2 linked regions of the Nocardioides panacis genome follow. The protein of the gene in region 1 interacts with the protein of each later gene in a pairwise test. Links are inferred from orthologs where the notes say so. Each region holds a gene or a part of one and is shown in the gene's direction. Other genes may lie near its edges.

Evidence for each region.
Region 2: the proteins of ctaD (region 1) and KRR39_RS21840 interact in binary tests that used the Escherichia coli proteins (3 or more experiments, as listed by UniProt). The link is inferred for Nocardioides panacis from one-to-one orthologs.

The regions. Positions count from the first base shown.
Region 1 is NZ_CP077062.1:2,534,016-2,537,329, reverse strand. The notes cover bases 302-3,301. They hold ctaD (aa3-type cytochrome oxidase subunit I), read left to right. Parts: upstream 302-913; coding sequence 914-2,689; downstream 2,690-3,301. Other genes in these bases: KRR39_RS12260 (L,D-transpeptidase), read left to right, coding at 3,256-3,301; KRR39_RS12265 (cytochrome c oxidase subunit 4), read left to right, coding at 2,686-3,084; ctaC (aa3-type cytochrome oxidase subunit II), read left to right, coding at 302-917. In the rest of the region: more of ctaC, read left to right, coding at 27-301; more of KRR39_RS12260, read left to right, coding at 3,302-3,314. UniProt on the Escherichia coli protein: Cytochrome bo(3) ubiquinol oxidase is the terminal enzyme in the aerobic respiratory chain of E.coli that predominates when cells are grown at high aeration.
Region 2 is NZ_CP077062.1:4,474,782-4,478,073, reverse strand. The notes cover bases 32-3,009. They hold KRR39_RS21840 (pyridoxal phosphate-dependent aminotransferase), read left to right. Parts: upstream 32-921; coding sequence 922-2,097; downstream 2,098-3,009. Other genes in these bases: KRR39_RS21835 (hypothetical protein), read right to left, coding at 2,099-3,009; pyrE (orotate phosphoribosyltransferase), read right to left, coding at 32-125. In the rest of the region: more of pyrE, read right to left, coding at 1-31; more of KRR39_RS21835, read right to left, coding at 3,010-3,205. UniProt on the Escherichia coli protein: Shows aminotransferase activity with methionine and histidine as substrates, and to a lesser extent also with phenylalanine.

The DNA.
Region 1 (3,314 bases):
GCTTCTTGGACAGAGAGGCTCTGATCTTGAGTCTGCAACTCCCCCCGCGCGTGCGCAGCGCCGGCCTGATCGCTCTGGGCTCGGCGGGCATGCTGCTGCTCGGGTCGTGCTCCGCCGCGGAGACGGACTCGATCAAGCGGCTCGCACAGCCCGAGGGCGTCACCGACCGCACCGCCGGGATCCACGGACTCTGGATGGGCTCCTGGCTCGCCGCGATGATCGTCGGCGTCCTGGTGTGGGGGCTGATCGGCTACGCGTGCGTGAAGTTCCGCCGCCGCCGTGACGACGAGATCCCGATCCAGACCCGCTACAACCTGCCGATCGAGATCCTCTACACGGTCGCGCCGGTCGTGATGGTCCTGGTCTTCTTCTTCTTCACCGTGACCGTCCAGAACGACGTGCTGGCCGACGCGAGCGAGACCGGCAACGCCGACCACACCGTCACGGTCGTGGGCCAGCAGTGGTCCTGGACGTTCAACTACGACAAGGACGCCGCCCTCGACGGGTCCACGACGGTCTACGAGGGCGGCACCACCGCCGACCGGCCGACGCTGTACCTGCCGGTGAACAAGCGCGTGGAGATCCAGCTGCGCTCGCCGGACGTCATCCACTCGTTCTGGGTCCCGGCGTTCCTGTTCAAGATGGACGTGATCCCCGGTCGGCAGAACCACTTCAGCTTCACGCCGACGCGGGAGGGCACGTTCGTGGGCCGCTGCGCCGAGCTGTGCGGCGTCTACCACTCCCGGATGCTCTTCGACGTCAAGGTCGTGAGCGAGGACGCGTACGCCGCCCACCTCGCGGACCTCAAGAAGCAGGGCAACATCGGTCCGGCGCTGGGTGGCTCCGAGGTCGGCCAGCAGAGCGGCCTCCAGAACGAAGTCCAGGACAACGACCAGTCGACAGGAGCGGGCCAGTGACCGCGACAGCCGAGGGTGCTCAGTTCCAGAGCACCAGCGCCACGAAGCAGAACACGCTGGGTCAGCAGATCGTCAAGGTCATCACCACCACCGACCACAAGGTGATCGGAAAGCTCTACCTCGGTACGTCGTTCGCCTGGTTCCTCATCGCCGGCCTGATGGCGATGCTGATCCGCTCCGAGCTCGCGTTCCCCGGCCAGCAGGTCGTCAACGACGAGCTCTACAACCAGCTGTTCACGATGCACGGCACGATCATGCTGCTGCTGTTCGCGACGCCGCTGTTCTTCGGCTTCGCCAACGTGATCATGCCGCTGCAGATCGGCTCGCCCGACGTCGCGTTCCCGCGGCTGAACATGTTCAGCTACTGGCTGTTCCTGTTCGGCGGGATCATCGCCGGGTCCGGCTTCCTGACCCCGCAGGGCGCCGCCGACTTCGGCTGGACGGGCTACACCCCGCTGTCCGACGCGGTGCGCAGCCCCGGCGTCGGGGGTGACCTCTGGATCATGGGCCTGTGGATGGCCGGTCTGGGCACGATCCTCGGAGCGGTCAACTTCATCACCACGATCATCTGCATGCGCGCGCCCGGCATGACGATGTTCCGGATGCCGATCTTCGTGTGGAACACGCTGGTCACCAGCCTGCTCGTGCTGATCGCGTTCCCGATCCTGGCCGGCGCGCTGCTGTCCCTGGAGGCCGATCGTCAGTTCGGGGCGCACATCTTCGACGCCGCGAACGGCGGACCGATCCTGTGGCAGCACCTGTTCTGGTTCTTCGGGCACCCCGAGGTGTACATCATCGCGCTGCCGTTCTTCGGGATCATCACCGAGATCCTGCCGGTGTTCAGCCGCAAGCCGGTGTTCGGCTACGTCGGGCTGGTCGCCGCCACCGTCAGCATCGCCGTGCTGTCCGTCGCCGTGTGGGCGCACCACATGTTCGTGACCGGCGCGGTCGACCTGCCGTTCTTCTCCGGCATGACGTTCCTGATCGCCGTACCGACGGGCGTGAAGTTCTTCAACTGGATCGGCACGATGTGGGGGGGATCTCTGTCCTTCGACACCCCGATGCTGTGGTCGGTCGGGTTCCTCGTGACGTTCCTGTTCGGCGGCCTGACCGGCATCATCCTGGCCAGCCCGCCCCTGGACTTCCACGTCTCGGACTCCTACTTCGTGGTCGCGCACTTCCACTACGTCGTCTTCGGCACCGTGGTGTTCGCGATGTTCGCCGGCTTCTACTTCTGGTGGCCGAAGATGACCGGCAAGATGCTCGACGAGCGTCTCGGCAAGGTGCACTTCTGGCTGCTGTTCGTGGGCTTCCACACCACGTTCCTGGTCCAGCACTGGCTGGGAGTGGAGGGCATGCCGCGCCGGTACGCCGACTACCTCGCCTCCGACGGCTTCACGACGCTCAACCAGATCTCCACGATCGGGTCGTTCCTGCTCGGCGCCTCGACGCTGCCGTTCCTGCTGAACGTCTACAAGTCCTCGAAGACCGAGCCGGTCGGCATCGACGACCCGTGGGGCTGGGGCCGCTCGCTGGAGTGGGCCACCTCGAGCCCGCCGCCGCGGCACAACTTCACCTCGATCCCGCGGATCCGCTCCGAGTCGCCGGCCTTCGACCTGCACCACCCCGAGGTCGCGGCGATGGAGATGGCCGAGAACGACGCGCTCGGTGACGAGCAGGACCTGATCGACGCGCCGTCCGTGGGCGGCCGCCAGGCGCACATCGAGGAACAGCTGGGACACCCCATCGACACGGAGGGCACCGACCGATGAAGGCCGAGACCTGGATCTTCGGGATCTGCACCGTGTTCTTCGTGCTGGTCGCGCCGGCCTACTGGTTCATCACCGGTGACCCGACGGGCACCTCGGCGCTGACCATGACGTTCCTGCTCACGCTGCTGGTGACGGTGTACCTCGGCGTGCACGCCTCCAAGATGGAGCCGCGGCCCGAGGACCGTCAGGACGCCGAGATCGCCGACGGCGCCGGCGAGCTGGGGTTCTTCCCGCCGTACAGCTGGTGGCCGTTGTGGGCCGGCGCGACGCTCGCCCTGTGCGTGTTCGCCGTCGCCATGGGCGCCTGGTGGCTGTTCATCATGGGCATCGGCCTCGGGTCCCTGGCCCTGTGCGGCTGGATCTACGAGTACTACGTCGGCGAGCACGCGCACTGACCCGAGGACGCCCGCCGGGTCACCGGCGGGCGTTCCGGTTTGCCCGGTTGAGGGCGGTTCACGGTGCAGGACGTGACCACAACGTGACGGTGGCCACCGGGTGCGGAGTCGGTCCTGGTGGGGGTCGGTTGTTACCCTGAGGGGGGAACATCCGCATCTCGAGGGGAACCCATGTCCGATCGTCTCGGTGGCGTCCTGCGCTCCCGGTCACGCCGTCAGGCTGCCGCGCT
Region 2 (3,292 bases), 1.9 Mb from region 1 along the record:
GCGTCGAGGGTGATCCGGCGCAGGTCGACGTAGTAGTCGGCCTCCTTGCCGGAGGACAGCGTCACCCGCCCGTGCACGACGGCCTTGGTCCTGACCTGGTCCAGCAACGCGTCCCGATCGCTCATGCGCGCCACCCTAGTGGCCGGCCTGCCGGGCCCCGGGTCAGCGGGGGTGGTGCCGACGAGGTGCCCGAACACGATCATCCGGTTGTCGGTGTGGAAGAGCTCCGCGCAGGTGGTCAGCGTGATCAGCTTCTGGCCGGGCCGCTGGGCCGGCTGCACGCCGCCGCGCGGGTTCGTCGGTAGCCGGTCGATCACCCACACGTCGGCGAACGTCACGATCAGCTTGTCGGGGTCGGTGTCGAGCCGGTAGGTGTAGGTCGCCTTGCGGGTCTCGACCACGACGGTGTCGCCGGGCCGCAGCCGGGGCATGTCCCGCAGCGGCTCCCCGTGGGTGACCCGGTGCGCGGCGATCGCGTAGTTGCCGACCTGGCCGGGGTCGGCGGTCCCCGGGAAGTGCCCGAAGCCCTCGGCGAGCACCGCCTCGGAGACACCCGCCTGCACCGGCATCACGTACTTCTTGCCGAAGCGCGGGATCCGGACCAGCGCCTGGGCGCCGTCGAGCTCCACGCCCTGCGCGGTCCCGGACGCGCCGGCGGTGCCCTGCGACCGCCAGGCGCTCTCGGTCCTCTCCACGATCTTCTGCTGCTTCTGGTGGGCCACCACGTTGGTGCCGAAGAACTGCCAGGCGACGTAGGCGAGCACCGCGAGGCCGGCGAGGATCAGGGCGATGCCGAGCCAGAACGCGGCTCCGCGCCGCCGCTTCGGCTGCGCGGGCGGGCGTGCGACGGTCTGGGTGGCCATGCGGCGATCATCCCTCATGCCCGTCAGCGGCTGCACACGAACGCCGTACAGTCGCGGTATGTCTGCGACCTCCCCGAGGATGGCGACCCGGCTCCGGTCGATCCCGCCGACGATCTTCTCCGAGATGTCCGCGCTGGCCGTGCGCACCGGCAGCCTCAACCTCGGCCAGGGCTTCCCGGACCGGGACGGTCCGCCCGGTGCCGTCGAGGCGGCGGTCGAGGCGCTGCGCGCCGGCCGCAACCAGTACCCGCCCGGCCCCGGCCTCCCCGAGCTGCGCGAGGCGGTCGCCGAGCACCAGGCCCGGCACTACGGCCTCGAGCTCGACCCCACCTCGCAGGTGGTGGTGACCGCGGGGGCGACCGAGGCGCTGGCCGCGGCGATCTTCGCGTTCGTGAACCCCGGCGACGAGATGGTGGTGCTCGAGCCGTTCTACGACTCCTACGTCGCGTGCATCGAGATGGCCGGCGGCGTACGTCGCCCGGTGACCCTGCGCGCCCCGGACTTCCGGCTCGACGTCGACGCGCTCCGGGCCGCGGTCACGCCGCGCACCACGACGCTGCTGCTGAACACCCCGCACAACCCGACCGGCGCGGTGCTCACCCGGGCCGAGCTCGAGGCGGTCGCGGAGGTGGCGATCGAGCACGACCTGGTGGTGGTGACCGACGAGGTCTACGAGCACCTGCTGTTCGACGGCCGCGCGCACGTCCCGATCTGCACGCTGCCGGGCATGTGGGAGCGCACGGTGAGCATCTCCAGCGCCGGCAAGACGTTCTCGTTCACCGGCTGGAAGGTCGGCTGGGTGACCGGGCCGGCCGACCTGGTGAGCACCGTGATGGCCGCCAAGCAGTGGCTGACGTTCAGCAACGCCGCGCCCCTGCAGCCGGCGGTCGCGCACGCCCTGCGCCAGGAGGCCGGCTTCTACGACGGGCTCGCCAAGGAGCTCGAGGCCAAGCGGGACCTGCTCGTCGAGGGCCTGCGCGGGCTCGACGTCGAGGTCTACCCGCCCGAGGCGACGTACTTCGTGACCACCGACGTGCGGGCCTACGGCTACCCGGACGGGATGGCGTTCTGCCTCGCCCTCCCGGAACGGGCCGGCGTGGTCGCGATCCCGAGCCAGGTGTTCTACGACGACCACGAGGAGGGCCGGCACAAGGTGCGCTGGGCCTTCTGCAAGGAGACCTCGGTCGTCGAGGAGGGCGTGCGCCGGCTCCGTCAGGCCGACCTGCACGCCTGAGTCACCAGACCGGCGGCTTGCTCCGGGGCGGCGGCTGCGGGAGCGACTGCCGCGGCGGGCCCGGCGGCAGGCCCCGTCCCGCGAACCAGTCCCGCGCCGGGCGGCGGCTGAGCAGCGCCACGGTCGTGAAGGCGGCGACCGCCCCGGGCCAGCCGACGGGTACGGCGGCCAGGCACACCAGCCCCGCGACGATCCCCGAGACCACCAGCACGACACGGGCGATCTCCACCCGCCGGAAGGCCAGCGCGGCGAGCGCCATGGCGCCCAGCGACCAGGCGATCGCGACGGCGCTGAGCACCCACATGAAGCCCAGGATCTGCCGGGTGGTGAACCCGGCGTCGGTCAGGGTGGGGGTGCGCTGGATCTCCTCGAGCAGCCGGTCCCGGTCGAGCAGCATGGTGAGCACGACCAGCACGAAGACGAACGCGACGAACGCGGAGAACACCCAGGTCAGCCAGACCGCGGCGGTGACCTGCACGGGGCGGCCGGTCCGCGGGGCCGCGCGGAACGCCGCCGGCGCCGGGTGTCCGGGGCCACCGCCCTGCGGGGCGGGCGTGGCCCACGGCGAGCCGGCCGGCGGGTACGTCGACCCGGCCTGCGGGGCACCGGCCTGCGGGTGCGACAGGTGGGGCGGCAGCGGCCCGGGCGCCTGCGGGGCGGGACGGGGCTGGCGTCCGTCGTACCAGTCACGCGCCTCGCGGCCCCACAGCATCGCGGCGGCCACCGCCACGACCAGCGGGAGGATGCCGGACACGAACGTGGCGGAGAACAGCATCAGCACCGCGGCGACCGCGAGCCCGACCCGGGCCCCGCGGTGCCGCTGGAGCGCGAAGATCGCAAGCACGGCACCGGCGGCGGCCAGCGCGCCGCTGACCAGGACGACGGCACGGAGCAGGTCGACGACGGCGTCCGCCGACAGCCCGAGACCGTCGCCGGGCGGGGTGCTGAGGAACTTCGCGACCCGGTCCCGCATGTCCGCCGAGCGGACGGTCGCCATCGAGTCGAACAGGGTCACCACCAGCAGCAGGCAGGCGGCGGCTGCCGTCACGCCGGCCACCGTCACCTGACGCGGGCGGGCGGGCGCCTTCGTTCCGTCCGGCTCGCTCATGGCGCCCATTCCACCACGCGGCCGGTCGGTCCCTGTCGCTGCCTTCACCGCCCGTGGCAGGCTCGGCAGTACACCGCCGCCCCGTCC